2 regions of the Rhizobium sp. NLR8a genome follow, and region 1 is predicted to be linked to the other one. Evidence: riboswitches for the same ligand, from Rfam matches in the RefSeq annotation. Region 1 holds a riboswitch; the other holds the start of a gene.
The links. A riboswitch is a leader RNA that binds a small molecule or an ion and turns the genes downstream of it on or off. The one in region 1 is predicted to bind S-adenosylmethionine.

Region 1 (15,154 bases):
TGTTCACGGACCCGCCGTATTATTCGCCGCCGGCCATGGCGGTAAGCGGCACGGCGAGCTTTCCCGATGTTGCGAGCCTGGAAGGCAAAAATCTCGGCACCGTCACCGGCTATGTCTGGGCGAAATCCATCGCCCAGGTGCCTAACGCATCACCCCATACGTTCCCGAGCGCCGACAGTGTGTTCCAGGATATTTCTGCCGGGCGCCTGGACGTCGGCTTTCTCGATCCACTGCTGATCACCTACCAACAGCAGCAGCGCCCCGACATGAAGGTCCGCATCGAATATCTGAAACCGCCGACCGACGAACAGGTCGCCGCACACCCCGATTACAAGTATTTTCAAGCCTACATGACCGGATTCTACCTTCCCAAGCAGTCGCCGAAGCTGGCCAAGGCTGTTTCCGATCAGATTGACGATATGTACAAGGATGGGTCGCTTGCCGCTTTGATCACGAAATGGGGCGGCGATCCCCAGCAGTTCCTAGTTCCGTCGCCCGAAATGGCGGCCCAGCGGCGCGGCGTCGACCGTCCGGCCGACTGGACCCCGCCTTCCATCGCGAAGTGAGATCGAAGCATGACGGCGTTGTCATCCTTCACCGATATCTTCCAGGTTCCCTGGAATGACTATGTCGGAAACATCGGCGGGGGTCTGCTCAAGACCCTCGGCTATACCGTGGCCAGCTTCATCGGCGCGACGATCCTTGGTCTTGTCCTTGCGTTGATGAGACTCAACCGGCTGCGAATCGTCCGCGTTCCCGCGGCCTTCTATACCGAGCTTTTTAAAAACGTACCGCTCCTGGCGATCATCTTCCTCACTTACTTCGGCCTGCCTTCCGTAGGCATCAGGCTGGAGGTTTTCGAGGCTGGAGTGTTGAGCCTGGTGCTCTTCTACGCCGCCTACCTGTCCGAGATCTTTCGGGCGGCTATCGCTGGCGTACACCGAGGACAGCAAGAGGCGTCTCAAGCTCTCGGGCTGGGACGCGGCAAAACCTTCAGCCATGTCGTCCTGCCGCAAGCAGTGCGGCTGGCGCTCCCGGGCACCAATACGATGTTCGTCGACCTGATCAAGTCGACCTCGCTGCTCGTAACGATCTCCGCTGCCGAGTTGATGACGCAGGCACAGTTGATAGCCTCGGAAACATTCCGAGCGCTTGAAGTGTATCTGGTGATCTCGGGACTCTATTTCGTCATCTGCTACCCGCTGTCCCAATGCCTGCTTCTGCTGGAGCGCAAGATCCATGCCGGTGTGCCATTGTCATTGGCGAGAAGGCGTCGGCTCAAATTAGCCAGGACCTTTCTGGCCGAGGGAAAGGTCTGACCCATGACCACCACTGCTGCCAAATCTGCCTTTGTGTCAAATCAGCCGGCCGGTCGACCCGCCGTCAAGATCAGCGGATTGCGCAAGTCTTTCGACGGGCGCCTGGTGCTTGACCGCGTCGATCTCGAGGTTCCCACGGGCAAAATCGTGAGCATCATTGGCCAGAGCGGTGGAGGAAAGACCACCCTCATGCGCTGCGTCAATTTGCTTGAGCGTCCCGATCAGGGAACGATCACCGTCGGGGATGAGACGATCTTTGCCGATGGCGAGGTGGCCTGCCGCAACCTTGCCAAGCTTCGGCAATGTGTCGGCATGGTGTTTCAGCGCTTCAATCTGTTCCCGCATCTGCGCGCCGTGGAGAACGTCGTTCTCGCTCAGATGCATGCAGCCGGGATCGGCGAAAGAGAAGCCGTGGAACGGGCCGTGAAACTTCTGACGAGAGTAGGCCTTGCCAAACGGGCGATGGCCTATCCGGAGCAGATGTCGGGCGGCGAGCAGCAGCGTGTGGCGATTGCCCGCGCTCTGGCGCTGGAGCCAACGGTGTTGCTGTTCGACGAGCCGACGTCGGCACTCGATCCTGAATCCACCGGCGAAGTGCTCCGCGTCATGCGCGAACTGGCCGCTGACGGCATGACGATGATCCTGGTCACCCACGAGCTGCCCTTTGCGAAGGAGGTATCGGATTGGGTCGTCTTCATCGATGGCGGTCTTATCATCGAGCAGGGAACCGCCGGAGATGTGTTTGACCGTCCAAGGGAAGCACGCACGGCTGCCTATGTCGCGCGTTACGCTTCCCCAGGTTAGCTCTTGGTCTGATCAGGCATCCAAGCCTCGTTTCTCTAAAGATAAATCCACATCTGATGAACAAGCTAACAACAGATATCGCCGTCATCGGCGGCGGCGTGATCGGCGTGACAACCGCTCTGCGGCTGCGTGCCGACGGTCGCGATGTCGTCCTGATCGAACCGAACAAACCCGGTTCGGGTGCATCCTACGGCAATGCAGGAACGATCGCCGACTATGCAATCATTCCCGTCGGCACGCCCGCTGTCCTTAAAAACCTGGCCTCGCTGCTTCTCAATTCAGACAGCCCGTTGTCCATTCGCAAGGCGGCATTGCCCACGCTGTTTCCATGGCTGATGCGTTTTGCCTACGAATCCCTCCCTCACAGATACAGAGACAATACGCGCCGCATCGCCGACCTTCTATCCGAAGCTTCATCGGAATGGCTCGACTTTGCAGCAGAGATCGGCGCATCCGATCTCCTGAGGGCGAAGGGATGCCTCTACCTCTACCAGACGCCCGAGGCCTTCAAGGCGGCCGCTTCGGATGTCAGGCTTCGCCGAAATTACGGGATCGCGCAGCAGCTCCTCACTCCCGGCGAGGTGCAAAGCCTGGAGCCTCGACTGCCGCAGGCCCATGGCGGAGGGCTTTTCTTTCCGAAAGCGATAAACTTCACCGATCCCGGCGAACTCATGAGCGTGATGGACGCCGCCGCCAGACAAGCGGGCGTCGAGTTCGTACGGGACTCCGTGACGGCTATTTCGCGCGAGCGGAACGGAGTGAGGATGATGGCTCCAGCCCACAGCATTCACGCCCGAGCCGCGGTGATCGCTGCCGGCGCTCATTCCCGCGGCCTGGCTCTGCAGCTCGGAGAGCGGGTCCCCCTGGACACCGAGCGCGGCTATCATCTGGAATTCGATATGGAAACACCGCCGGTGGAAAGACCGGTGTGCCCGACGCATCATGGATTTTACTTTTGCCCGATGCGTGGCCGGCTGCGCGTCGCCGGCACCGTGGAACTCGGAGGTCTCACCGCGCCTTCGAACCCAAGGCGCCTCGAAGTGTTATTGGCAAACGCCCGCAGGATTTTCCCGACACTTGGTGAACCAAGCCGGAGCTGGATGGGCTTTCGCCCTTCCATGCCCGATTCCGTTCCCGTCATTCGGCCTTCAAGAGGAGGAAGGGACGTCGTGTTTGCTTTTGGACACGGGCATATCGGCTTGACGCTGGCACCGCGGACGGCCCGTATGGTCAGCTCAATCCTCGCCACTTGATCGCCTCACGAACCGTGCCTGCGACAGCAGCAGGCTCCTTTATCCTCTCAGAGATGCGGGTTGCGCGGCCGGTATTTCTTGACGAGCTTCTGGTTGATCTCGGCCGCGCCCGGCATGTTGGCGCTGAGATAGACCGGCGCATCGCCGGATTTCGCAAGCTCCGAGGCAACTTCGGCAAAGATCGCGTTGATGATGGTCACACCGACCGCCGTCGAGACCGGTCCGACCCTAAGTCCCGTTCCTTCGAGATCGACGACAGCGTCACCCGGCGGCAATCCGTTGTCGAGCGCCACGTCGGCGACGTCGGCGAGCCGGCGGCGGCCATTGGCGATGGCCGAGGAATAGGCGATCGAGGTGATGGCGATCACCTTTGCGCCGATTTCGCGCGCATAATCGGCGGCCTCGATCGGCGCGGCGTTCACCCCCGAATTGGAAGCGATGATAATGACGTCGCCCGGCTGCATGCCGTAACGCTCCAGCATCGGCCGCACCAGACCCTGTGTGCGCTCATAGACCGAACTGATGACCGCCCCCTCGTGCAGCATCGCCGAGCCGACGAGCACCGGCACGGTGAAGGCGAGTCCGCCGGCACGATAGTGCACCTCTTCCGCCAGCATATGCGAATGGCCGGTGCCGAAGACATAGACACGTTTGTCGCCGCGGGCGGCATCGAGAATGACCGCCGCAGCCTGTGCCATCGGCTCGGCAAGCGTCTGCTTCAGCTCTTCCAGCCGGCCGATAAGGTTGGAGAAATAGGCATCGGTAATGTCGGTCATCCTACTTCTCCTTGAATTCATGCAACTTCGCCGGCAAGCCAGGTGGCGGCGACGGTGAGCGTATCGGTGAGGTGCACGAGATCGGCACGCGCGCCCGGTGAAAGATGGCCGCGATCGGCAAGTCTCAGGAAACGGGCGGGATAGAGGGTCGCCATGCGCAGCGCCTCGGCGAGCGCCAGGTCGAGATAGGTGATGCCGTAGCGGATTGCCGAAATCATGTCGACGTCGGAGCCTGCCAGCGTACCATCGGAAAGCACCAACTTCGAGCAGAAGCCGCCCCTTTCGCGCCGGACAGTGCGTCCGTTCAGCGTGAAAGAGTCCTGCTGCGAGCCGACAAGCGACATCGCGTCGGTGACGAAGAACAACCTGCCTTCGCCGCGCTTGGCACGCAACGCCGTGCGCAGCGCCTTCGGATCGACGTGATGGCCGTCGGCAATAATGCCGCACCAGGTCGCGGGATGATCGATGGCCGCGCCGACGAGGCCGGGAGCACGGTGTCCCATTTGGCTCATGGCGTTGAAGAGATGCGTGACCCCGCGCGCTCCGGCATCGAAACGTTCCTCCGCCGCCTCGCTCGAACAATCGGAATGGCCGATGCTGACGGTGACGCCGGCTTCCGCAAGCTCGCGCACCTGGGCGACCGTCACCTGCTCGGCTGCGATGGTGACGAGCAGCGTGCCGATCGACTCACGTGCCCGGATGAAGGCCTTGACGTCGCGGTCCTCCACCGGCCGCATCAACTCGGCCAGATGCGCACCCTTGCGGGCCGGTGCCAGATGCGGGCCCTCGAGATGCAGACCGGCGACGCCGCGGTTCTTTTTCACAGCCTCCTTCGCCGCCTCGATGGCGGCATTGGTCGCCTCCGATGTATCGGTGATCAAGGTCGGCAGCAGCGACGTCGTGCCATAAGGCCGATGCCCGCCGGCGATGATCTCCATCGACGCCGGGGACGGCTCGTCGTTCAGCATTCGGCCGCCGCCGCCATTGACCTGCGCATCGATGAAGCCGGCCGACAGGACGCCGCCCTCAAGAGCGACCATCTCGCCATCGGGCAGGTCGTTTCTCGCGACGATCGCTTCGACGCGGCCGTCGGCAAGGACGAGTGCCTTGTCGTCATGGAAGCGCTCGCCGTCGAAGATCCGGGCGCCGACGAAGATCTTGCGTCCCATCAGACCGTCTCCGTCACCTTGAGCAGGTTGGCCGGCCGGTCGGGGTCGAAGCCCTTGCGGCGCGTCACCGATTCGATCAGTCGGTAATAGACGAGCAGCGACACCAGCGGATCGACGAGACCGTTGCCCGTCGTCGGCACGCGCAGATTGATGCCGGAGAGCGGCTGCGTGGAGAAGCCGACGGTGGTGGCGCCAAGCTTCTGCAGGCGCTCCAGCGCCTTGCCGTTATTGGCCAAAGCAGCATCGTCGGGCGCGAAGGCGACGATTGGAAAGCCCGGCTGCACCAGGCGCATCGGGCCATGCATCAGTTCAGCCAGCGAAAAGGCCTCGGCGTGCAGGCCCGAGGTTTCCTTGGCCTTCAACGCCGCTTCGAGCGCGATCGCGAAGGCCGGGCCGCGGCCGGCCGTATAGAGCGAGGTCGCATGGAGCAGCACCTCCTCGGCCGCCGCCGTGTCGATCCCGGCGGTCGCCGAAAGCGCCTCCGGCAGTTTTTCCAGCGCTGCCTGCAGGTCGGACGCGCCGCCGATCGCAGCCGTCACCCCGGTGAGCGCGGCGACGGAGGCGATGAAGGATTTCGTCGCCGCCACACTCTTTTCCGCGCCGGCGTTGAGGCCGAGAACGATATCCGCCTGCCTGGCAAGCGGGCTGTCGGTGACGTTGACGACGGCGATCGTCGTTGCGCCCCCCTTCTTCGCGGCCTCCTGCAGGGCGACGATGTCGGGGCTGGCGCCCGACTGCGAGACGGTGAAATGCACGCCGCCCTGCAGGTGGAGGGCAGCACCATAGACGGAAGCGATCGACGGGCCGACCGAGGCGACTGGGACGCCGCAGGTGATCTCAAAGAGATATTTGAAGAAGGTGGCGGCATGGTCCGAGGAGCCGCGCGCGGCCGTCGTCACCACGCTCGGACGGGCGGACGAAAACAGACGGGCGATCTCGGCAAAGACCGGCTTTTCCTTTTCGAGAAGCGTGGCCACCACTTCGGGTGATTCGCCTGCTTCCTGCAGCATCAGCGACTGGTTCTCACTCATGGTCATCTCCAATTCTCAATTCGGCAACGAAGTCATAGGCATCGCCGCGATAATGCGAGCGGGTGTATTCGACGACGCGCTGGTCTTCCAGGCGCGAGACACGTTCGATAAGAAGCGCCGGCGCGCCTGCCTTGACGTTCAGCATCGCAGCATAGGATGCATCGAGCGTGACGGCGGTCAACCGCTGCAGCGCGCGCACCGGCCGATGGCCATTCGCCGCCAGCGCATCGTAGAGCGATCCTTCGCCGCCGGCATTCTTCCCCAGAAACTTGACCGGCACGACGGCGCGTTCGATCGCCAGCGGCAAGCCGTCAGCGAGGCGCAGCCGGTCGAGCCTCAGCACCGGCTCGTCGCCGCCGAGGCCGAGCAGGAAGGATTCTTCCGGCGACGGCGTGTTGATCTCTCGCGACAATATCCGCGCGGCCGGCAACCGGCCGCGCGAACGCATATCGGCGGAGAAGGAGGAAAGCCGCCAGAGCGACTGTTCCATGCGCTCGACCTTGCTCGATACGAAAGTACCGCTTCCGTGGCGCGATTCCAATGCGCCCGCCGGCATGAGGTCGCGATAGGCGGTGCGCACGGTGACGCGGCCGAGCTTGAGAGCCTCGGCAAGGTCACGCTCGCCCGGCAGCGCCGTGCCGGGCTTCAGCAAGCCTTCCTGAATGAGGCTGGTCAGCACCTGCGCCAGCCGCTTGTAGAGTGGGCCGGTCAGCGCGTCGTCGCGCAGGCTGCGTCTATTGAGTTCAGCTACTAGACTGGTTCTATCCATGGACACACAATAGAACCTATATAGAACCAATCGGCAAGCCTGAATCTGAGGGGCAGAAGAAAAACCCTCTCCGGCAATCCGAAGAGGGTTCAATAACGGTCAAATTTGACAGCCGTACGTCTCAGAGCATGTCCGCGCAAACGTGTGCGGCGGTTTTGCGATACCGACTTGCGTAAACAAAAACCTAAAGCGCGAGGAGCGAATCTGAAAGATCGTGACGCGCTTTAGAACGCTTCAGCTCTTGGTGAAGATGTAGTCCGTTTCCTGGCGTAGCACTTCGCCTGGACGCAGGACCGCATTCGGGAAGCCCTCATGGTTGATCGCATCCGGCCAGATCTGTGTCTCCAGGCAGAAGCCGGCGAACGGACCATATTTGCGCCCGCCGAGGCCGGGAGCCCCAGTGTTGAGCTTGAAGCCGGCATAGAACTGTACGCCCGGCTCGGTGCTGCGCACTTCCAGCGACACGCCGGAATAGAGGCTGCGGGCGAGTGCCACGGTCCGCTTGGCGGTGCGTTCGCGGGACAGGCAGAAATTGTGGTCGTACAATACCTGTTCACTGCCGACGAAACGCTTCATCGGGGCCATCTCGCGGAAATCGAATTCGGTTCCGGCAACGGGCCGGATTTCGCCGGTCGGCACCTGCTTCTCGTCGGTCGGCAGATAGTGATCGGCGGCGATCATGATGTCGTGGCCCAGTGCATCATCGCGGCCGTCGAGATTGAAATAGGCGTGCTGGCAGACATTGGCGAGCGTCGGCTGATCGCTGGTCGATTCATAGGTGATCGACAGTTCACCATTGCCGTGCACCCGGAACGTCGCCTGAATGGTGCAGTTGCCGGGATAACCGGCACGGCCGTCCGGATCGACGATCTTCATCACCAGGCGGTCGACCGCATGCTCGACGATCGTCCAGTTGCGCTTGCCGATATTGTCGCTGCCGCCGTGCAGATGTGTGACGCCGTTTTCATTCGGCTCGAGCTGATAGTCCTTGCCGTCGAGCGTAAAGGCGCCGCCGCCGACACGGTTGGCGCAGCGGCCGGGCGTCGCGCCGAAATAGGCCGAGTAGAGAGGATAGCTGTCGAAATCCTCGAAGCCGAGTTGCAGCGGCGCCTCATGACCCTCAAGGCGCAGATCCTGGATGACCGCACCCCAGGTGATGATCTTGGCCGTTAGGCCGCCGCCCCTGATGACGACGCGATAGACGGTCTCGCCCGCCTTCGTCTGCCCAAAAACTTCCCGCTCCAACTTATCCGACATGATCGACTGTCCGTTCCTTTGCGCGTCCGATAAAAACGCGCAGCGCTATAGGGTTCCGGACCGGAACCTGCCCGCATTTGTTCCAAACCGCAACCAGGCAGGTCAGAAAGAAATTCCATTAAAGATCCATGCCGATCTCTTCGACGTCATAGGGCGTCGTCTGGTAAATCTCGTTGATCCAGTTGCCGAACAAGAGGTGCGCGTGGCTGCGCCAGCGGTTCTGAGGCGCAAGTGCCGGATCATTATGCGGGAAGTAATTGTGCGGCATCTTGATCGGCACGCCGGCATCCACATCGCGGAAATACTCGTCCGAAAGTGAGGTGGAATCATATTCGACATGATTGAACATGTAGAGCCGCCGGCCCCTTTTCTCATGCACGAGGCAGACGCCCATCTCGCTCGATTCCATCAGAATTTCCAGGCTTTCGCATTTCTCGATGTCGGCGCGGCGCACCTCGGTCCAGCGCGACACCGGCACCTCGAAGTTGTCGGAAAAGCCGTTCAGATAGATGGAGGAAGGCTTCAGGTTCCGGTGCCGGTAGACGCCGAAGGCCTTTTCCTTCAGCTCGTATTTCGGAACGCCGTGGAAGTGATAGATCGCCGCCATCGCGCCCCAGCAGACGTTCATCGTCGAATGGACGTTGGTCTCCGTCCAATTGAAGATCTCCTGCATTTCTGCCCAATAGGTAACGTCCTCATAGGGGAGGAGCTCGATCGGGGCTCCGGTGATGATGAAGCCGTCGAACTTGCGCTGCTTCACCTCTTCCCAGGTCTGGTAGAAGGCGAGCAGGTGATCTTCGGATGTGTTCTTTGCCTTGTGGCCGCCGATGCGGATGAGTGACAGCTCCACCTGCAGCGGCGAAGCGCCGACGAGACGGGCCATCTGCAGTTCGGTCTTGATCTTGTTCGGCATCAGGTTGAGCAGGCCGATCTGCAACGGTCTTATATCCTGACGGATCGCCATCGTCTCGGTCAGCACCCGCACGCCTTCCTGAACCAGGGTTTCGAAGGCGGGCAGCGTATCGGGGATCTTGATGGGCATTGCGGTCAACTCGATCAAAAATAAAAAACCGGCGGCGAAAAAATCGCTACCGGTCCGCACGCGGCCCTTTAGCGACTTTTTTAACGTGGCTGCAAGCCGGCCGGCCAAATCACCACGGAGTGCCTTAATTAGTCCCAGTTGAGCCGCGAATCAACTCCGAATGCATGCGGGAGTGGCCCGTCAAGAATCATCACACTTTAATGACTGATAGAATCTGTTGATAGACCGGTAACGCCACCATGTTAATAATGACAGTATGGGCGGTGTTGGAAAAGCGTGATGGCAGACAAGATCGAAGGGAGGCCGGGCATCCGGAAGCAGGATAGGGTAGGGTATGATTTCAGCCTGACATATCGCCTCGGTGTGATGTTCTCAGCATTCTGGAATTCGCAAGTTCGCGGCAAGGTGCTGTTTCTGGCGACCGTGCTGATCCTCGTCATCCTGGCGACGGCCTATGGCCAGGTCATTCTCAATGAGTGGAACGCCCCTTTCTACGATTCGCTCGAGCGCCGCGACCTCGGCGAATTCTTCCACCAGCTCGAAATCTTCGCGATGATCGCCGGCACGCTGCTGCTGCTCAACGTGTTGCAGGCTTGGCTGAACCAGATGACCGCGCTTTATATGCGCGAAGGCCTGTCACGCGATCTCGTCGACCAGTGGCTGAAGCGTAAGCGGGCGCTGCGGCTCGCCTCCAGCGGCCTGATCGGCGTCAATCCGGATCAGCGCCTGCACGAGGATTCCCGCAACCTTGCCGAAAGCACGACCGGGCTCGTCCTCGGGCTGCTGCAATCGACCATTCTTCTGGTGAGCTTCATCGGCGTGCTCTGGGAGCTTTCGAGCGGCTTCATCTTCCACATCAGCGGCCACAGCTTCTCCATACCGGGCTATATGGTCTGGGCGGCGATTTTCTATGCAGCTTCCGCCTCGGTGTTGAGCCAGGTCGTCGGCCGCAAGCTGGTCAAGCTCAATGCCGACCGCTTCTCGAAGGAGGCCGAGCTTCGTTTCACGCTGATGCATGCCAACGAGAACATGCCGGCGATCACCGTCGCCCGCGGCGAGGAGAACGAACGCCGGCGTATCAATACCGACATCAGTTCGGTACTGAGGGTCGTCAAGCGGCTCGCCATGGCCAATACCAATCTCACCTGGGTTTCGGCCGGCTACGGCTGGCTGGTGATCGTCATTCCGATCATCGTTGCCGCACCCGCCTATTTTTCCGGCGGCCTCACCCTCGGCCAGCTGATGATGTCGGTCGGCGCCTTCAACCAGGTCAATACGGCGTTGCGCTGGTATGTCGCCAATTTCGGCCCGATCGCCGAATGGCGTGCCACGCTGATGCGCGTCACCGACTTCCGCCAGGCGTTGCTCGACATGGACGAGGGCTTTGGCGTGAAGGGAAGCATCGCCTATGAAGACACCGCCGCCGACAGGCTGACGCTGAAGGATGTGGTGATCAATGCCAAGATCGGCGAAGACATCGAGGAATGCGGCGGTTTTCGCCTGCGAGAAACCGATATCGTGATCAAGGCCGGCGAAAAAATCATGATCAACGGCGATCATAGCGTCAACCGCAAGCTGCTGTTCCAGGCCTTGGCCGGGCTCTGGCCGTGCGGCAGCGGCACGATGGGTCTGCCGCCGATCGACGACATGCTGTTCGTTCCGCAAATCGCCTATATTCCGGGCGGCACGTTGCGCGAGGCGTTGGCCTTCCCCGAAAGCGCCGATGCCTACGAGCAAGCTGCGGTCGAGGCGGCCCTTGAAAAGGCCGGCCTGCACTCTCTGATCGCAAGGCTCGATACCCGCGCCCGCTGGGACAAGCTGCTCGACGGCGATGAACAGAAGGCGATCGGCTTCGCGCGCCTGCTGCTGGTGCGCCCGCGCTGGATCATCTTCGACGAAGTGCTCGAGGGCATGGAGCCGGAATGGCAGGAAACGATGTGCAGCGTGCTGACTTCGATGCCCGAAATCGGCATGATCTATATCGGCCGCTCTGAAACTTATCTGGAGGCGTTGCAGCCCCGGGTGCTGCATCTGCAGGCTCTGCCCTCGAGATCCGAAGAGCCGCAGCAGCAGGTCGCCCAGACCACCGGCGCCAGCGCCAGTGCCGGCGCAGCCGCCGTCCCCGCGCCGGCGCTTTAGGACGCCCCCTTATCGGCAGGACCCCTGCCTACAACGTGACGCAAGCGGCTGAGTGCGAGAGTCTCAGCCCTCCAGTTCTTCCCGCAGCATTTCGAGCTCCAGCCATTCCTCTTCCATCTTGGTCAGGCTGACTCGCAGCTTCTCCATCTCGCCTGCAAGGCGGTTGAAGGCAACGGGGTCGCGCGTGAAGAGATTGGGATCGGCCATGACAAGTTCGCGCTTGGCGATCTCGGCCTCGGCCTTGGCCATTTCCTTCGGCAGATTGTCCAGCGCGAATTTCTGCTTGAAGGAAAGCTTGCCCTTCGAGGCTGCGCCGGAAGCTGTTGTCTCCTGGGTCTTCGGTTTCTCCGCCGCTTTCTCGGCTTTCCTGCGCTCGTCGAGTACGCCCTTGCGCTGCGCCAACATGTCCGTATAGCCGCCGGCATATTCGATCCATCGGCCGTCGGGCGCATCCGGCACGGCGGGCGCGATCGTCGAGGTTACGGTGCGGTCGAGAAAGTCACGATCGTGGCTGACGAGGATGACGGTGCCGGGAAAGCCGGCGACGATTTCCTGCAGGAGGTCGAGCGTCTCGATGTCGAGATCGTTGGTCGGTTCGTCAAGGATCAGGAGGTTTGCCGGGCGCGCCAGGATGCGCGCCAGCATCAGCCGGGCGCGCTCGCCGCCGGAGAGGCTCTTGATCGGTGTTCGCGCCTGCTCCGGCTGGAACAGGAATTCTTTCATGTAGCCGGTGACGTGGCGCTGCTCGCCATTGACGAGCAGGTTTTCGCCGCGCCCGTCGGTCAGGTAGTTTGCAAGCGTCTCCTCGGGCTTGAGGTCCTCGCGCTTCTGGTCGAGGGTGGCGATCTCCAGGTTGGTGCCCAGCTTCACCGTGCCGCCGTCCGGCGAAAGCTGGCCGGTCAGCATTTTCAAGAGCGTCGTCTTGCCGGCGCCGTTCGGCCCGACGAGACCGATGCAATCGCCGCGATGGACGCGGATCGAGAACGGTGTGACGATTGCCCGGTCGCCGAAGCTCTTGGTGATCTTCTCGGCCTCGATCACCAGCTTGCCGGATTCCTGCGCATCCGAAATCGTCGCCTGCACCGTGCCCTGCGGGCCCTTGTGGCCACGATATTGCGAACGCATCGTCTGCAGCTCGCCGAGACGGCGCATATTGCGCTTGCGCCGGGCCGTGACGCCGTAGCGCAGCCAGTGCTCCTCGCGCTCGATTGCCTTGCCGAGCTTGTGCTGCTCGAGCTCCTCGGCCTCCAGCACCTGGTCGCGCCAGGCTTCGAAATGCGCAAAGCCCCTGTCGAGCCGGCGCGAGGCGCCGCGATCGAGCCAGACGGTTGCCGTCGAAACTTTTTCGAGGAACCGCCGGTCGTGCGAGATCAGCACCAGGGCGCTGCGCGTCTTTTGCAACTCGCCTTCCAGCCATTCGATGGTCGGCAGGTCGAGATGGTTGGTCGGCTCGTCGAGCAGGAGAATGTCGGGCTCCGGCGCCAGCACGCGGGCAAGGGCGGCCCGTCGCGATTCACCGCCGGAAAGGGTATTTGGATCCTCCTCACCGGTGAGGCCGAGGTGGGACAGAAGATAGGTGACGCGATAGGGATCGTCGCCGGGTCCCAGACCAGCCTCGGCATAGGCCTGAACGGTGCTGAAACTGGCAAAGTCCGGCGCCTGTTCGAGATAGCGCACCGTCGAGGACGGATGACGGAAAACTTCGCCGGACTGCGCCTCGACCAGGCCGGCGGCGATCTTCAGCAGCGTCGATTTTCCCGAGCCGTTACGGCCGACGAGACAGATCTTGTCGCCGGGCTCGACCTGCAGGGAAGCGCCCGCCAGCAGCGGTGCGCCGCCGAAGCTCAGGAAGATATCGTCGAGTTTCAGAATGGGAGGGGCCAAAAATCAGACTCCGGAAAGATCATAGGGGCGGGCAAGCACGATCGCCCGGCCGCTCTCGAGCGAAAGGCGAACCTTGCCTTCCGCGACATTTGAAATGGTGCGCGACGAGCCGAAAGGCAGATGGAAATCGGTGAGCGGATAACGCGCATTCTCGATAGAAAGTCCGGTCAGCGGCCCAAATCCGGGCACGGAAAACAGGCTGCCTTTGGGAAGATCGAGCTCGATCGTGCCGGGAACCAGCGGCACTGCCTCTTCCTTGCCCGAGGTCAGCAGTACGTCGAAACCCTTTTCCGCCAAGCCGACAGCCGACAGCAGATGCTGAAGCGCATGGTCGGAGCGTTCGCCGGCGAGCGCGCCGGCGAGGATCAGCCGCCGCGCGCCACGTGCGATCGCTTCCGATACGGCGATTTCGCCGTCCGTTGCCGCCTTCGCTGCGGGATAGGGCTGTTTCGGCACATCGAGAAAACCCGCTTCGAGCTCGGGGGGCGTCGAATCGAAATCGCCGACCCAGAGCTCAGGCATGACACCAAGCGCCATCGCATGCCGCATGCCGCCATCGGCCGCGATGAAGCGGCTGCCGCCGATCGCGTGGCGCAGGCGTTCCGTCAGGCTGAGTTCGCCGCCGAGCAGAATGGTGAAGGTGGATTGGCTCATGGGCACTGCCCTTAGCGCAAACGGGGGGGCGAGGGGAAGGGGCACCACCGACGGACGGCTTTCGCCTCAACCGGGCGTGTCCTTGTCGCGCGAGAGAAAGATTGCCTCGTAGCCACCGATGAAACGTTCGAACAGCGTCGCGAAACGCTCTATATCCTCGCGTGGCCAATCGGAGACGATCTCGGAGATAATGGCCATTTTCTGCGCATGGATCTCGGCAAGCAGCGCCTGGCCAGCGTCGGTGATGACGACGACGATCCGCCGCGCGTCGGCCTGGGAGGCTTCGCGCCGCAAGACGTTGCGTCCGACCATCTCGGCCACCACCCGGCTCGCGCGCGACGGGTCGATGCGCAGCATCTCCGCGATCAAGCCGACGGTGACCTCGCCGGGCGACCCAGCCCGGCGCACGGCGTCGAGCACGTCGAGGTGGGAGAGCTCAAGGCCCGGTGCGGCGCTCTGGATCGCCAGCCTGCCGATCAGCCGTCGGCCGGTCATCAGGCGCATGCGCGCCATGCTCCTGCCGATGCGAGGCAGGTTCTCATCGTCCGGCTCGGCCCGACTGTTGGACAGGATCTTCGTCAGCGTCTCATTCATGACCGAACCATAGCAGAGCGGAGGTCAAAATTGAATATGCCGGGGTCACTCATGTGCCGTTGACAATTACATGCTGATAGCACATAAAATAGTTCGAACCCGGAAATATGCCTCATGGACATGCAACCCGCGCCTGCGCCGCTCGTGACGGACCCTCGTCGCCGGCTTATCCTCTTCTTCTTTCTGATGACCGCCATGTTCATGGCGACGCTTGATAACCAGATCGTCTCCACGGCATTGCCGACAATTGTCGGCGAGTTCGGCCATCTCGAGCGTTTCGGCTGGATCGGCTCGGCCTACCTGTTGGCGCTCAGCGCCGTCATGCCGCTCTACGGCAAGCTCGGCGATCTCTTCGGCCGCAAATATGTGATGATGACGGCGATCGGAATCTTCACCGTCGGCTCCGCAGTCTGCGGCCTGGCTGTCTCGATGAATACGCTGATCGCCGCTCGTGTGCTGCAGG
Region 2 (15,154 bases), on a different contig from region 1:
CAGCTCGGCGGGGAAACGCTGTTCCTCTCTGGCACCGAAATGCAGCTCGGCCGCGCCGAGACGATCGGCGACACCGCCAAGGTGCTGTCGCGTTATGTCGATGCGATCATGATCCGCACCACCGAGCACTCGCGCCTGCTGGAGCTTGCCGAACATGCGACCGTGCCTGTCATCAACGCGCTGACGGACGATACCCATCCCTGCCAGATCATGGCCGATATCATGACCTTCGAGGAGCATCGCGGCCCGATCAAGGGCAAGACCATCGCCTGGACCGGCGACGGCAACAATGTGCTGCATTCGCTGGTCGAAGGGGCGGCGCGCTTCGGCTACCGCATGAACATGGCCGTCCCCCTTGGTTCGGAGCCCAAGGATCACTATCTGAACTGGGCCCGCAATGAGGGCGCCGAAATCATGCTCTGCCATGATGCCGACCGTGCGGTCGAAGGCGTCGATTGCGTGGTGACCGATACCTGGGTCTCCATGAATCAGGAACATCGGGCCCGGGGTCACAACGTCTTCCAGCCTTATCAGGTCAATGCGGCCTTGATGGCCAAGGCCGGCAGCGATGCATTGTTCATGCATTGCCTGCCCGCGCATCGCGGTGAGGAAGTGACGGACGAGGTGATCGACGGCCCGCAATCCGTGGTCTTCGATGAAGCGGAAAACCGTCTTCATGCGCAGAAATCGATTCTTGCTTGGTGCCTGGGCGCGATCTGAACCATAATCGGATGTTGCGAGTCATAAGCTTGCGGCCCGACTGCGCGAGCGCCGGACACTTTGGCCGCCGCTCCCGAAACTAGGAGTAAAGCCATGGCAGAAGCTGCAGCCGCCCTCGGCCAGTTCGATTTCGCCGGCGATGATCATGTCGTCCCCTTTCAGGTGGAGGGTCTGGATGTGCGCGGCCGCGCCGTCCAGCTCGGCCCCATGCTCGATGCCATCCTCGAGCGCCATCATTATCCCGCGCCCGTTGCCCGGCTGCTTGCCGAAGTCGTCGTGCTGACGGTGCTGCTCGGCACCTCGCTGAAGTTCGACGGCAAGTTCACCGTGCAGACCAAGGGCGACGGCCCGGTCGATCTGCTCGTCGCCGATTTCTCGACGCCGGAGAACGTGCGCGCCTACGCCCGTTTCGATCGGGCGCTGCTCGACCAGGCGATTGCCTCAGGCGAGACCGAGCCGGAGCAACTGCTCGGCAAGGGCGTGCTCGCCTTCACCATCGATCAGGGCAAGTTCGCCCAGCCCTATCAGGGTATTGTCGCGCTCGACGGCACCTCGCTCGAGGAGATCGCCGGCGTCTATTTCCGCCAGTCGGAGCAGATCCCGACGCGGGTGCGCCTGGCTGCGGCCGAACTCTTCGACCGTGACGATGCCGGCAAGCCGCGCCACCGCTGGCGGGCAGGCGGCCTCGTTGCCCAGTTCCTGCCGGAGGCGCCGGAGCGCATGCGCCAGCCCGATCTCCACGGCGGCGACGGCGATAACGGCGACCGTCCGCATGGCGAGGATGACGCCTGGACCGAAGCCCGCTCGCTGGTCGAGACCATCGATGCCGACGAGTTGACCGATCCGCAGGTCGGCACCGAACGCCTCTTGTTCCGCCTGTTCCACGAGCGCGGCGTGCGCGTCTTCGAGCCCCGCGCCGTCTTCGACCGCTGCAGCTGTTCGCGGGAAAAGATCGGCAACGTGCTGAAGGGTTTCACCGCCGAGGAGATCGAGGCCAGCCAGGAAAACGGCGAGATATCCGTCACCTGCGAATTCTGCTCGACCACCTACCGCTTCCAAGCAGCCGAGCTTCAGCCGGCGGAATAGGCTCAGTTAGCATTGAGAGCTGCCCCTCTCCCCGTAAATGGGGCGAGGGGACGTGCCCTGCGAGAGGTCGGCGGGGACAGATCGATCGCGGCATGGTCCCTTCGCCCCGTTTACGGGGAGAAGGTGCCGGCAGGCGAATGAGGGGCGGGTCTCGGCAATCTCTTGAGCGGGAGGAACTTGCCCTCAATTCAGCACGCGCAGCAGCCCCGGCGAGTCAAGCGAGAAGGCGGGGATGTCGACGTCGAACAGCTCGCCTTCATCCGTTTCCATTTGATAGTGGCCGAACATCAGGCCTGAGGGCGTGTCGAGCGGGCAGCCGGAGGAATATTCGTAGGTGTCGCCCGGGCTGAGCCGCGGCTGCTCGCCGACGACGCCGGGGCCGGTCACTTCGTCCACCTGTCCGTTCTGATCGGTGATGTTCCAGTAGCGGTTGATGAGGCGAACGGCGACGCCGGAATTGTTGCTGATGACAATCCGGTAACCCCAGACATAGCGGTCGTCCTCCGGATCGGATTGCTCCTCCAGATAGAACGGTTCGACCACGACTTCGATATCTCTTGTGAGGGCGCGATACATGCCTTGCACCATAGTCAAGATATGTTACCCGTATCTTATAAGAGGCCCGGTCCGTCAAGAAACGGAACGTTGATCAGCGGTCAAATAGTGATGATCATATGGTTTTCGATCATTAAGCCTAATCGTCAGCCTTAATTTTACTTCGCAACGCCGGCGCGGCTGACCTTGTTCCCGCGGATCGGCGGCCGGCTCCACATTGAAGTCCGGCCGCTATTCCAGTCGATCAAGCCGATACCTTGGAAAGCGCCTGCGCGAAATCCTCGATCAGGTCGTCCGTGTCCTCGATGCCGGCCGAAAGCCGCACCGTACCCGGAGAAATGCCGAGTTCGGCGCGCGCCTCTTCCGTCAGGTTCTTGTGCGTGGTCGTTGCCGGATGTGTGATCAGGCTTTTGCTGTCGCCGAGATTGTTGGAGATCTTGATGATCTCAAGCGCATTCTGCAATGCGAAGGCCGCCTCCTTGCCGCCCTTCAGCTCGAAGCAGACGAGCGTCGAGCCGCCGGTCATCTGCTTGGCGATGATGTCGGCCTGCGGATGATCCTTGCGGCCGGGATAGATCACCTTGGCGACCTTGCCTTGCTCGGCCAGGAAATCGGCGATCTTCGCCGCATTCTCGGTCTGCTGGCGCACGCGCAGCGGCAGCGTCTCGATCCCCTTCAGCAGCGTCCAGGCATTGAACGGCGACATGGCCGGGCCGGTATGGCGGAAATAGTCGTGCAGGTTCTCGTCGATCCATGCCTTGTCGGCGAGCACCACGCCGCCGAGACAGCGGCCCTGGCCGTCAATATGCTTGGTGGCGGAATAGACGACGATATGGGCGCCGAGCTCCAAGGGCTTCTGGAAGAGCGGGGTCGCAAAGACGTTGTCGACGATCAGCTTGGCGCCGACCTGGTTGGCGAGCCTGGCGACGCCTGCAATATCGACCACTTCGAGCGTCGGATTGGTCGGGCTTTCCAGGAAGAACACCTTGGTGTTCGGGCGGATCGCCTTTTCCCAGTTGGCGAGATCTCGGCCGTCGACCAGCGTGCACTCGACGCCGTATTTCGGCGCCAGCGTTTCTACGACCCAGCGGCAGGAGCCGAACAGGGCGCGGGCGGCGACGATATGGTCGCCTGCCTTGACCTGGCAGAGGACGGCGGCAGTGACGGCCGCCATGCCGGAGGCGGTGGCGCGGGCATCTTCGGCGCCTTCCAATGCGCACATGCGCTTTTCGAACATGTCGTTCGTCGGGCTGCCGTAGCGGGCGTAGATGAAGCCGTCCGTTTCGCCCTTGAAGCGGGCTTCGGCCGCTTCCGACGTGTCATAGACGAAACCCTGGGTGAGATAGATTGCTTCCGACGTTTCGCCATATTGCGAACGCAGCGTGCCGCCATGGACGAGTTGGGTTGCCGGGCGCCAGGTCTTGCTCATGCCATCACCTTCACATAACAAAAAAACCGGCCGCAAAAGCAGACCGGTTTCATAACCCGGTCTTTTTAGCCACTTGTTTAACGTGGCTGCAAGCCGACCGGCCAAATCACCACGGGATAATTCTGCAATACTGCTGTTGGCGGCTTGCGTCAATTCCCCGAGTTTGGTTTTGTCGGCGGCAAAATGATGGATGGGGCACGATGGCTCGCGAAACTGGAATTCTGGCGGATCGCGCGATTGCGGCGCTGTTCGAAACGGGGCGTCTGAACTCCGAGCGGGAGCTCGACCGCGATCAGATCCAGCCGGCAAGTCTCGACCTGCGCTTGGGAAGCAAGGCGTTTCGTGTGCGTGCCTCCTTCATGCCCGGTCCCTCGCATCTGGTCTCGGACAAGCTCGATCGGCTGAGCCTGCACGTGATCGACCTGTCCCAGGGCGCGGTGCTCGAAACCGGCTGCGTCTATATCGTGCCGCTGATGGAAAGCCTGGCGCTGCCGGCCGACATGTCGGCCTCGGCCAATCCGAAGAGCTCGACCGGCAGGCTCGATATATTCACCCGCGTCATCACCGACTACGCCCAGGAATTCGACAAGATCCCGGCAGGTTATTCCGGCCCGCTCTATCTCGAAATCAGCCCGCGCACCTTCCCGATCGTCGTGCGCCGCGGCTCGCGTCTGTCGCAGATCCGCTTCCGCGTCGGCCAGTCCGTGCTCGGGGAGCCGGAACTTTTGAAGCTGCATGAAAGCGAGACGCTGGTTGCCAGCAAGCAGCCGAACGTGTCGGGCGGCGGCATCGCGCTGTCGATCGATCTCACCGGCGACAAGGACGGCCTGATCGGCTATCGCGGCAAACACCACACCGCCGTCGTCGATGTCGACGAGAAGGATCAGCACGACATCTTCGATTTCTGGGAGCCGCTCTATAGCCGCGGCCGCAACGAGCTGATCCTTGATCCCGACGAATTCTATATCCTTGTCTCGCGTGAGGCCGTGCATGTGCCGCCGGATTATGCCGCCGAAATGACTCCCTTCGATCCGCTGGTCGGCGAATTCCGTGTCCACTATGCCGGCTTCTTCGATCCGGGCTTCGGCCATGCGCCGGCAGGCGGGCGCGGCAGCCGCGCCGTACTCGAAGTGCGCAGCCACGAAGTGCCCTTCATCCTCGAAGACGGCCAGATCGTTGGCCGCCTGGTCTACGAGCACATGCAGGAAAAACCGGCCAGCCTCTACGGCTCCGGCCTCGGCTCCAACTACCAGGCCCAGGGCCTCAAGCTTTCCAAACATTTCCGCATCTGACGCCGGCCTGACGGGCGGCGACTTGACAGCGGCCCCCATCTGTTGGAAATCTCAGCGCATCGCGGGTGTAGCTCAATGGTAGAGCAGCAGCTTCCCAAGCTGAATACGAGGGTTCGATTCCCTTCACCCGCTCCACTTCCCTCAGTGGCGCTGTGAAACTTAGTCCCGGAAAAACCGGATCGGCTTGTATCGCCGGTGCGCGATGATCAGGCTTCGGTCAGGCTGGATGATGTAGGTCTCCTCCACCTGCTGGCCATACTGGTCGATGAAATCATGCGGGAAGCTCGATCCGGGCGGGGATTTGGTGAGCTTGGTGCGCGGCTGGCCGGTATAGGTGATGCTGCCCGGGATGGGCTCCAGCCCCGGGCCGGTGTATGTCGTGGTGTTGCACCCCCCAAGAGCGAGAGTGCCGATGAGGCCGATGATCGCGGATTTCATGTCTATCCCCTCCGAAGCTCCGAACGTTCCAATCTTACTCTGGATTGGCTCCAACTCATTGCGCAAACGCGCGGCGGCTGGTCGTTTTAGTGCACGGCGCCTGGAAACATTCTTGTCGAGGCCGGCTGGCGGCCGGACTAGACGGCCCCGCAAAAAGTAAGGATGGCCGCTGCTTGCGTCTACCCGCCTGCCGGTCATCTCCGCGTTCTGAGCGGAGAAGGGGAGGTGCCGCACCCTCTCCGTCCCCGCTCATCGCAGGACACGTTCCCCGCGAGCGGGAGAGGGATAGGATGAGTGGTAGGCGTCAGTTCCACAGGCGTCAGTCTTGCTAGAGGTCGCGGAGCTTCTGCTTAGAATTCCGTCCAATCGCCATCCTGGCTCTTCGGCGTGCTGCCTGCGCCGAAGGCGTTGGCGAGTGTCTGGCCGAGCGCGCGCGCCGGTGAGGCGGCCGGCCGGGCGGTGCCTTCGCCAGCGATGCGGATCGATGTCTTGGCTGCCGTGCGTACCGTGGCTCGCGGTGCAGCGGAGTGCGGTGCTGCAGTCGGTGGTCGGGACGATGTCATCGGTGCTGCTGCGGCAAAGGCGCCGGTGCCGGTCAGACGGAACTGGCCGAGCAGCATGTTGAGCGCCGATGCTTCGCTGGCGAGGCTGTGGCTGGCGGCCGTCGATTGCTCGACCATTGCCGCATTCTGCTGCGTGCCCTGATCCATGGTATTGACGGCGGTATTGATCTCCTGCAGCCCGATCGACTGCTCGCGCGAGGCTTCGGCGATCGCGTGGACGTGCTGGTTGATTTCCTGCACTTCGGTGACGATCACGTCGAGCGCCTTGCCGGTCTCGCCGACCAGCGTGACGCCGGTCTGCACATGCATGCCGGAATTGGTGATCAGCGACTTGATCTCCTTGGCGGCATTGGCCGAGCGCTGGGCGAGCTCGCGCACTTCCTGAGCGACGACGGCAAAACCCTTGCCCGCCTCACCGGCGCGTGCCGCCTCGACGCCTGCATTCAGCGCCAAGAGGTTGGTCTGGAAGGCGATGTCGTCGATGACGCCGATGATGTTGGAAATTTCGCCAGAGGACTTTTCGATCTCATGCATGGCGGAGACGGCCTTGCGGACGATCTCGCCGGATCTTTCGGCGCCGAGGCGCGTGCGGGTGACGAGCTGGCTCGCCTCCTCGGCGCGCTTGGCGGCGTCGCGCACCGTCGTGGTGATCTCTTCCAGCGCCGCGGCGGTTTCTTCGACCGAGGCCGATTGCTGTTCCGTTCGCCGGGAAAGCTCGTCGGCGGAGGAACGAATCTCGTTGGCGCCGGCGCCGATCGCCCGGGCATTGGCCCCGACCGCCTGCATGGTCTCGTTGAGCTTCTCGATCGAGTGGTTGAAATCCTGGCGCAGCGCATCGAGATGGGCGACGAAGGGCTCGCCGATATCAGAGGCGAGATCGCCGGCGGCAAGGCGGCGCAGGCCATCGCCAAGAGCTGCGACGGCGCGTTCGAGTTCGGCTGCCTCGCGGGCTTTCTGGGCCTCGCGTTCGCGGCGCTCGCCGTCGCTGACGCTGCGGTCTGCCTCGGCGCGCGCCTGGATTTGACGACGCTCGATCGCGTTGTCGCGGAAGATCGAAACCGCCTTTGCCATGTGGCCGACTTCGTCGCGGCGATCGAGACCGCTGATATCGCTGTTGGTGTCGCCCTCGGCAAGCCGCGTCATGCGCAGGCTGAGATTCGTCATCGGGCCGGCAATGCCTTTTTGCGCCACGGCGACGGCGAAGCCGATCGCGGTGAGAACAGCGATGCCGATCAGGACGAAACAGAAGGTGATCCGGCCGTTGACGGACGCCGAAAGCGCGCCGCCGCCGTCGTTGAGCAATGCCATCATCGCATCGTTGTTGGCAATCATCTTCGGCGTCAGCGCATCGAGCTTGGCATTGATCAGCGCGACATTCGCGAGCGCACCGGTGCTGTCCCCGGCCCTGCTCTGTTCGATGATCTTGTTCGCCAGAGCTTCGATTTCATCGATGCCGGCCTCGATCTCGTCGATCGCTGCCTTACGGCTCGGGACCAGTGCGAGGGCCTGTTTCATCCGGTCGCGGGCCTGTGGCAGCTTGCTCGGTGTGGCAAGCGCCGTCTGGAAAGCCGGCGTATCGGGTTTCATGTCAGCCAGCAGGGTGACCTGCAGCACCGAGGCCACCACCGATGCGCTGGCGCGCGCGCTCAGCATCGATGCCTGCGCCTCATGATCGATAAAGGCGCTATAGGCGGCGTCGGCCTGGCGGAATTCGGAGATGACATAGGCCAGCCCCGCCATCGTGATAAGCCCGAGCAGCGCCACGACCGATATAATTTTGGTGCGGATTTTCAGATGCTTCAACATGGAAATGTCACCCGATCTGGCCGGGCGCGCCGCGCGTCCGGTGTTTGAAAATTGAATTTGTAAAGAGCGCTGCCTGAGTGTCGCGGCGCCGGAAAGGAAACTGACGCATGCATCATGCAATCGGCTGGCGGGGTCCGTATCGTCGCGACAAATAGAGGCGATATTCTTTAATTCCGCGCTAACGCGCAGGCGCAGGCGCACTCCTAATTTTGAGGGCAGGAGGTGCGCGCTATCGCTCAAGAGAGCCTCATCCGCTCCCCTCACTCCCATGGATATTCCCCGCCGGCCATGACTCTGTTACATCTCGGCGACCCCAACCCCGAAACTGGATCACCATGATTGAATTCCAGCAGGCATCCCCGACTCTCAGGGCTTTTCTGGCGATCGGCCTGTTTCTGGCAGCGCTGTTTTCGAGCTTTGAGGCATTCGCCCAGCAAGCTGCGCCCTCGCTGCCGTTGCTCTTCGATGCCCGCGAGCGTCTCGCCAGGCCGGATCTCTCCTCGCTGGTCCGCCTGCGCTTTCTGACGTCGGTCGATTTCCCGCCGTTTAATTTCACCGATCAGAACGGCAAGCTTTCCGGTTTCAACGTCGATCTCGCCCGCGAAATCTGCAGCGAGTTGGAGATTTCCGACAAGTGCCAGATCCAGGCAATGCCTTTTGCCGATCTCAAGGATGCGCTCGCCGCCTCGCAGGGCGATGCCGTCATTGCCGGCCTTGCGGTCACCCCGGAGCTGCGCCGGCAATTTCTCTTCTCCCGGCCATATCTGATGCTGCCGGCGCGCTTCGTGCGCAATCTTGGCGCCCCGCTCGATGGAAAGACCGCCGCCGCGCTCTCGAACCATCCGGTCGGCGTCGTCAAAGACACGGTGCACGAGGCGATGCTGGCAGCCTTTTTCCCGGCGCTGAAAGCGCAGGCTTTCGACACGAAGGACGCCCTGCTTGCGGCGCTGAAGGAGCGAAAGGTCGATGCCGCCTTCGCCGATGCGCTGCAGCTTTCCTTCTGGGTCTCTTCGGCGGCCTCCGACAAATGCTGCGCGCTGTTCGACGGCCCCTACCTCTCCGAACAATTCCTCGGCGAGGGCATGACGATCATGCTGCGGCAGAAGGACAGTGTGCTGACTTCGGCCATCGACCATGCGCTTGCGACGCTGTCGCGCAACGGCCGTCTTCAGGAAATCTATCTGCGCTATTTTCCTTACGGGCTCTATTGAAACTTGGGCTCAGCCCTTGCGGAAGCGGGCGATCGCGCTGCGCTCGATCGCCGCGCAGGTGAGCTTGTCGAGGCCGAGCCGGTCCCGCAGCAGGCTGAGCAGCCGCAGTTCCTCCGCCTTGACCGAGAGATCGGCGGAGGCCACTTCGACGGCAAGCGCATAGGCCGTGTCGTAGAGTTTTGCCGGCAGGGTGTCTCGTACGGTTTCGAGAACGACATCGAGGCCCTCGGGCCCGGCCAGCAGCGCGGCGCAGTCGCGTGCTATCGGAATGAGCTTGTCGTCATCGAAATCCTTGAAAACCGGCAGGAAGCCGATCAACTGGCCGATCCTTTCCATCTCCCTGTCGTTCATGGTGCTGTCGACGGCCGACGCCATCACCATCACGTAGATCAGCGCATCATGGGCGGAAAGCGGCTTGTTCATCTCTGATTCCTTGTTGATCAGCCCAGATTAGGAACTGGCGGCGGGCATTACAAGAGATCGGCAGCATCTCGCCCCGGCGGTCGGCTTGTCACTTGCGGCGCGGATCGCCGCCGTAAATACCTTTCTGCGCCTGCTTCGCCTTCTCGGCGACGGCTGCAAGCGACGAACCCGCCTCTGCCTCCGCCCAGCCGGTTTCGGCAAGCCATGCACCGAGATCCTGCGTGCCGAGCCGGCAGGCGGCGATCGCTGTTCCCTTCCATTCGGCCGTGTCGAGATCGCAGGTGATGCTGCGGTTGCGCAACAGCTGGCGCAGCGCCGTCTTTGCCAGCATGCCGCAGGGCCATTGCCGGCCTGCCGGCCCGCATATCCTGTCGGCCGGCGTGGGGACGATGCCGGCAAGCTGGAGCCGTCGCTCCCCGAAGGAAAGACTGCCCGCGTTCTCGACCAGCGGCCGCGGCAGCTCCAGCGCCTTTTTGCCGGCGGGACCTGCCGTTTCGCCGCCGACTGGCGCCGCTTGCTGCGCGATGATGGCTGGTTTGGGCGCCGCGCCATCAGCCGCAGGCGGCGGAGCCGCCGGCTCCGCCGAGCGGGCGATCATTTCGGCGCGTTCGTCGGATATCGTCGCCGGTCCGGCGGTCTCGGGGGCAACATCGGGCGCTGCGACCGCCGTTTCCTCTGCGGCTGCGGTTTCTTCCCCTGCCGTGCCGCCGCGAAGCCTCGCTTCGCCTGCCATCAGCAGGCCGACCACCACCGCCATCCCCGTGATACCTGTAACGACGGCGGCAGGGCGCATGGAATATCTTCCTACTGACTGGCCCAGATGATGCGGGCGATCCAATCGACATCGGCGAGATCGAGCGTGCGGTTGGGATGTTCGGGATTGAGCGACATCAGCTCGATCGACCGCGGGCTTCGGCGCAGCAGCACCTTGGCCATCACCTCGCCCGCGCATGTGCGCACGACGACGCGGTCATTGCGGCGCACCTGCGCCCCGGGCTCGACGATCAGCACATCGCCGTCGCGATAAAGCGGCATCATGCTTTCACCCTGCACCTCAAGCGCATAGACGCCGGATCGCTGCGACGGGTTCGTCGGAAACTCCACCACGTCCCAGCCATGACCGGCCGGAAAGCCGCTATCGTCGAAGAAGCCGCCGGCGCCGGCCTGGGCGAAGCCGAGCAGAGGAATGGCGCTGCCCGGCGGGGGGGCGGCACGCTCGCCGATCCGCTCTCCGGCGGAACTGGCGGCCGGTTGCATGAAGGCGAAAAACTGCTCCATGCTCGCCCCTGTCGCGTCGAGCACCTTGGCGATCGATTCCGTCGACGGCCAGCGCAGCCGCCCATCGGCCGAAAGCCGTTTCGACTTGTTGAACGAGGTGGGGTCGAGCCCGGCGCGGCGCGCAAGACCGGATGGCGTCAGCTCGTGCCGTTCGGCAAGCCTGTCGATCGCCTCCCAGATCTGCTTGTGTGACAGCATATGCGCCCGATTCCGTGCGGCCTGTTAGAGGCCGCGCTTTAGAGCAATTCCAGGAAAAGTGCGAAGCGTTTTCCGTCCGGAATTGCGTAAATCCAAAAAGCTAGAGCGGCTCTGCCTTTCCGTGAAAAGCTGAACCGCTCCAGCGCGCGCCGGGCGTCCGTTCGGACGCACAAAGGACGCTCTGACCCTTCAAATCTACGCTTCGGCCCGAAAATCGATTCCGATTTTCGGGCCGAAGCGTAGCCGGACGGAATAGTAACCGACCGTCCGGCGCCCGTAAAGGTAAAGGAGGAATAAAATCCTGCTGTCGACGGTTTCGGTCGACCCTCAGGCTACCATCGCCATATTGATCTTGCCGAGCTGGATGACCGCCTGTGTGCGGCTGTCGACATCGAGTTTCAGCAGGATTGCCGATACATGCGCCTTGATCGTCGCTTCGGAGACGCCGAGTTCATAGGCGATCTGCTTGTTCAACAGGCCCTCGGCCAGCATGGTCAGCACCCGGCTCTGCTGCGGCGTCAGCGTGTGCAGGCGGCGGATCAGGTCGGCGACGTCAGGATCCTGCTCCTGGCCGTCGCGATAGCTTTCCGGTGTGGCGATATCGCCGGCAAGCACCGTCTGGATGCCGCGGCGAATGTCTTCGATGCCCGAGGATTTGGAAATGAAGCCGGAAGCGCCGAGTTCCAGCGCCCGGCGGATCGTCGTGGCGTCGTCGCTCGCCGAAACGATGATGATCGGCAGGCTGGCGAATTCGGCGCGCAGCGCCATTAGGCCGGAAAAGCCGCTGACGCCGGGCATGGCGAGATCGAGCAGCATCAGGTCGGCGTCTGGATGGGTGCCGGCGGCGGTGCGTGCGGCTGCGAAATCGCCGGCTTCGACGATCGACTGGCGTCCCTCCATGCCGATCACCGCCTGGCGCAGCGCATCGCGAAACAGCGGATGATCGTCCGCAATGATGATGGTCTGTTCCTGCATCGAAAACTCCCTCCCAAGAGTCCGATCATGCCGCATGCGCGCCGTCCCCTCGGCGTTGCATGCAGGCATTCTGAAATGACTATATCAGATCATGTCTTCTGCGGAAGGGGATTGGCTTTTTCGTCAGCCTGGAACTCCTTCACCATCCCCATGAAACTCTTCATCATCCGCTCCATGATGCTGATCGAGCGGTCGATTTCCGCATCGCTCGGCAAAGCCCGCTGGATGAGGCCGCTTTGTTCCAGCTTGGCCACCCGTTCTGAAAGTCGGTCGAGCTCATCCTCATAGGCCGCCCGCTCATCGGCCGCCATACGGCAGACCAGGGCGCCGTCCTTGTCCTGGCAGATCGACATGGCGCCGGTCTGGCGATCGAGCCGGACGAAATGGTCGCCGCTCTTCTCCAACTGGAACCGGCCCGCATCTGCCTCGGCCGCCGCGGCCGCGAGCGGCAGCAGAACAGCGCCAAGTGCGAGAACCAAAATCTTCATCGTCTCATCCTCCGGATTTTGCCTGGGCTGGCCCCGCTTTTTGAGTGCCGGGGCGTGGACATCGCCGCCTCTTTCCGGCAAAGCGCTCATGACCCAAGGATCAGCAATCGCGAGGCCATGATGACCGTGCCACCGACCCTTTACAAGATCGTGACGGAAACGCTCTGGCAGCAAGCCAGACAAAGCGGTGTTTTTCATGGCGCCGGCGTCGATCTCAAGGACGGCTTCATCCATTTCTCCACGGCGGACCAGGTGAAACAGACCGCGTCCCTGCATTTTGCCGGCCAGCCCGGCCTGGTGCTGGTCGCCGTCGATGGCCGCGCTTTCGGTGACAAGCTCCTCTTCGAACCCTCCCGCGGCGGCGATCTCTTCCCGCATCTCTACGCCGATCTGCCGCTGGCGGCCGTGCTCTGGGAGGCGCCGCTGCCGCTCGATGAGAACGGCGTTCATATCTTCCCGGAGCTGCAGCCATGATCGATCCCTTCAAGCGCCTCGCCCGCAAGGGTCTCTTCCTGTTCGATCCGGAAACGGCGCACGGCATGTCGATCGCCGCGCTGAAGTCCGGTCTCGTGCCCGCCTGCCGGATCGCTCCCGATCCGCGCCTGCGCCAGACCGTCGCCGGCCTCACCTTCGAAAACCCGCTCGGCATGGCGGCCGGTTACGACAAGAATGCCGAGGTGCCCGAAGCGCTCTTGAAGCTTGGCTTCGGCTTTACCGAGATCGGCACGGTGACGCCGAAGCCGCAGGGCGGCAATCCGCGTCCGCGCATCTTCCGCCTCGTCGTGGATGAAGCCGTCATCAACCGCCTCGGCTTCAACAATGAAGGCCATGATGCCGCTTTCGAACGCCTCTCGGCACTGACGGGTGGCGGCATGATCGGCGTCAATATCGGCGCCAACAAGGATAGCGATGATCGCATCGCCGATTATGTCGCCGGCATCCGCCGCTTCTATTCCGTCGCGCGTTATTTCACCGCCAATATCTCCTCGCCGAATACGCCCGGGCTGCGCGACCTGCAGGCACGCGAAAGCCTGGCGGCGCTGCTGTCGGCCGTGCTGGCGGCGCGCGACGAAATGGCGCAGAAATCCGGCCGGAAGATCCCGGTCTTCCTGAAGATCGCCCCTGACCTGACCGAGGAAGGCATGGACGATATCGCGGCGGAAGCGCTCGCGCATCCGCTGGACGGACTGATCGTCTCCAACACCACGCTGTCTCGCGACGGTCTCAAGGATCAGCGCCAGGCGAAGGAGGCGGGCGGTCTTTCCGGCGCGCCGCTGTTCGAAAAATCGACGGCGGTGCTTGCCCGAATGCGCAAGCGAGTCGGCCCTGATCTGCCGATCATCGGCGTCGGCGGCGTCTCCTCGGCCGAAACCGCGCTGGAGAAAATCAGGGCGGGCGCCGATCTTGTTCAGCTCTATTCCTGCATGGTCTATGAGGGCCCCGGCCTTCCCGGCGATATCGTCCGCGGTCTTTCGGCGCTGCTCGACCGCGAAAAGGTGGGCTCGATCCGCACATTGCGTGACAGCAGGCTGGATTACTGGGCGGCGCGGAAGGTCTGATCGGCCCGCGGCCTGACCAGCATGGCGAGGAAGAAGCCACGGAACAGCAGGAAGGCGTTCATACCAAGCCACAGGCCGTGATTGCCGAAGAGCGGCACGAAGACGGCGAGCATGACGAGGTAGCCGGCAAAGGACATCAGCATCCGGTTGCGCATGTCGACCGACCAAGTCGCACCGATGAAGACGCCGTCCATCAGGAAGGCGAGCGCCCCCGTCAGTCCGGTAATGGCAGCCCAGGGCAGATAGGTTTCGGCCGCCTGCCGCACCTCCGGCGAGGTGGTCAGTACCGAGATCAGCCAGGGGCCGGCGAGAAAGAAGAAGCCGGAAACGAGGGCCGCCAATCCGAACGACCAGAAGGTGGTGAGCTTCAGCCCGCGCTCGAAGGCCGGCCGATAGCGCGCGCCGACGGCCCGGCCGGTGATCTGCTCGGCGGCGTTGGCAAGCCCGTCGAGATAATAGCCGGACAGCAGGAAGAAATTCATCAGCACGGCATTGGCGGCCAGCGTCACCGCCCCGAAGCCGGTGCCGATCCGCGTCATGATCGTGAAGGCGCCGATCAGCACGAAGGTGCGGATCAAGATGTCGCGGTTGAGGGCGAAAAGCTCCGCCAGCCGATGCCGGGAAAAGATCTCTGCCCAGGCCGGCCGCTCCGCCTTGGCAAAGCCGCGGAGCACGATAAAAAGCCCGGCGAGCGCGCCGGCCGTCTCACCGGCCATGGTTGCCCAGGCGACCCCGGCCACGCCCCAGCCGAGCGACAGGCCGAGATAGATGGAAAGCAGGATATTGATGCCGTTGATCAGTGCCTGCAGCACCAGCCCGACGCTGCCCTGTCCGCGCCCGAGGACGAAGCCGAGGATGGCGTAATTCGCGAGTGCGGCCGGCGCCGCCAGCATGCGGATCGAAAAATAGGTGCCGGTCGTCTCGGCGATCGCTCCTTCCGCGCCCATCAACCGCAATCCCGCCGTCTCGAGCAGCGGCGAAAGAAGGAGCAGCGCCAGCCCGCAGCCGAGGGCTGAAATAAGCGCTCGCCAGAAGACAGCCTGCTGCTCATGCCGGTCGCGCCGGCCATAGGCCTGTGCCGTCAGCCCCGTCGTCGAGGCACGCAGAAAGTTGAAACTGCCGAGGATCAGGTC

Region 2: it holds a riboswitch for S-adenosylmethionine, as region 1 does, so the genes downstream of both, HJC04_RS09590 (O-succinylhomoserine sulfhydrylase) here and metA (homoserine O-succinyltransferase) in region 1, are expected to answer to the same signal.

What each region holds. Positions count from the first base shown of each region.
Region 1 is NZ_JABDWI010000005.1:223,522-238,675, reverse strand. It holds gene HJC04_RS11630 (ABC transporter substrate-binding protein) at 1-566, shown strand, start outside; gene HJC04_RS11625 (amino acid ABC transporter permease) at 576-1,319, shown strand; gene HJC04_RS11620 (amino acid ABC transporter ATP-binding protein) at 1,323-2,123, shown strand; gene HJC04_RS11615 (FAD-binding oxidoreductase) at 2,180-3,376, shown strand; gene HJC04_RS11610 (SIS domain-containing protein) at 3,424-4,152, opposite strand; gene nagA (N-acetylglucosamine-6-phosphate deacetylase) at 4,170-5,321, opposite strand; gene HJC04_RS11600 (SIS domain-containing protein) at 5,321-6,352, opposite strand; gene HJC04_RS11595 (GntR family transcriptional regulator) at 6,345-7,121, opposite strand; gene HJC04_RS11590 (aldose epimerase family protein) at 7,356-8,378, opposite strand; gene metA (homoserine O-succinyltransferase) at 8,497-9,420, opposite strand; SAM riboswitch at 9,469-9,546, opposite strand; gene HJC04_RS11580 (ABC transporter ATP-binding protein/permease) at 9,700-11,559, shown strand; gene HJC04_RS11575 (ABC-F family ATP-binding cassette domain-containing protein) at 11,623-13,443, opposite strand; gene HJC04_RS11570 (thiamine diphosphokinase) at 13,447-14,097, opposite strand; gene HJC04_RS11565 (MarR family winged helix-turn-helix transcriptional regulator) at 14,164-14,691, opposite strand; gene HJC04_RS11560 (MDR family MFS transporter) at 14,806-15,154, shown strand, end outside.
Region 2 is NZ_JABDWI010000004.1:280,429-295,582, forward strand. It holds gene argF (ornithine carbamoyltransferase) at 1-720, shown strand, start outside; gene HJC04_RS09580 (Hsp33 family molecular chaperone) at 814-1,806, shown strand; gene apaG (Co2+/Mg2+ efflux protein ApaG) at 1,990-2,382, opposite strand; gene HJC04_RS09590 (O-succinylhomoserine sulfhydrylase) at 2,606-3,790, opposite strand; SAM riboswitch at 3,835-3,913, opposite strand; gene HJC04_RS09595 (2'-deoxycytidine 5'-triphosphate deaminase) at 3,991-5,082, shown strand; tRNA gene HJC04_RS09600 (tRNA-Gly) at 5,144-5,217, shown strand; gene HJC04_RS09605 (hypothetical protein) at 5,242-5,520, opposite strand; partial or broken gene HJC04_RS32220 (VOC family protein) at 5,581-5,661, shown strand; gene HJC04_RS09610 (methyl-accepting chemotaxis protein) at 5,871-7,889, opposite strand; gene HJC04_RS09615 (transporter substrate-binding domain-containing protein) at 8,225-9,100, shown strand; gene HJC04_RS09620 (tellurite resistance TerB family protein) at 9,110-9,523, opposite strand; gene HJC04_RS09625 (thermonuclease family protein) at 9,612-10,316, opposite strand; gene HJC04_RS09630 (helix-turn-helix transcriptional regulator) at 10,328-10,999, opposite strand; gene HJC04_RS09635 (response regulator transcription factor) at 11,327-11,974, opposite strand; gene HJC04_RS09640 (hypothetical protein) at 12,064-12,462, opposite strand; gene HJC04_RS09645 (DUF952 domain-containing protein) at 12,583-12,936, shown strand; gene HJC04_RS09650 (quinone-dependent dihydroorotate dehydrogenase) at 12,933-14,021, shown strand; gene HJC04_RS09655 (MATE family efflux transporter) at 13,997-15,154, opposite strand, start outside.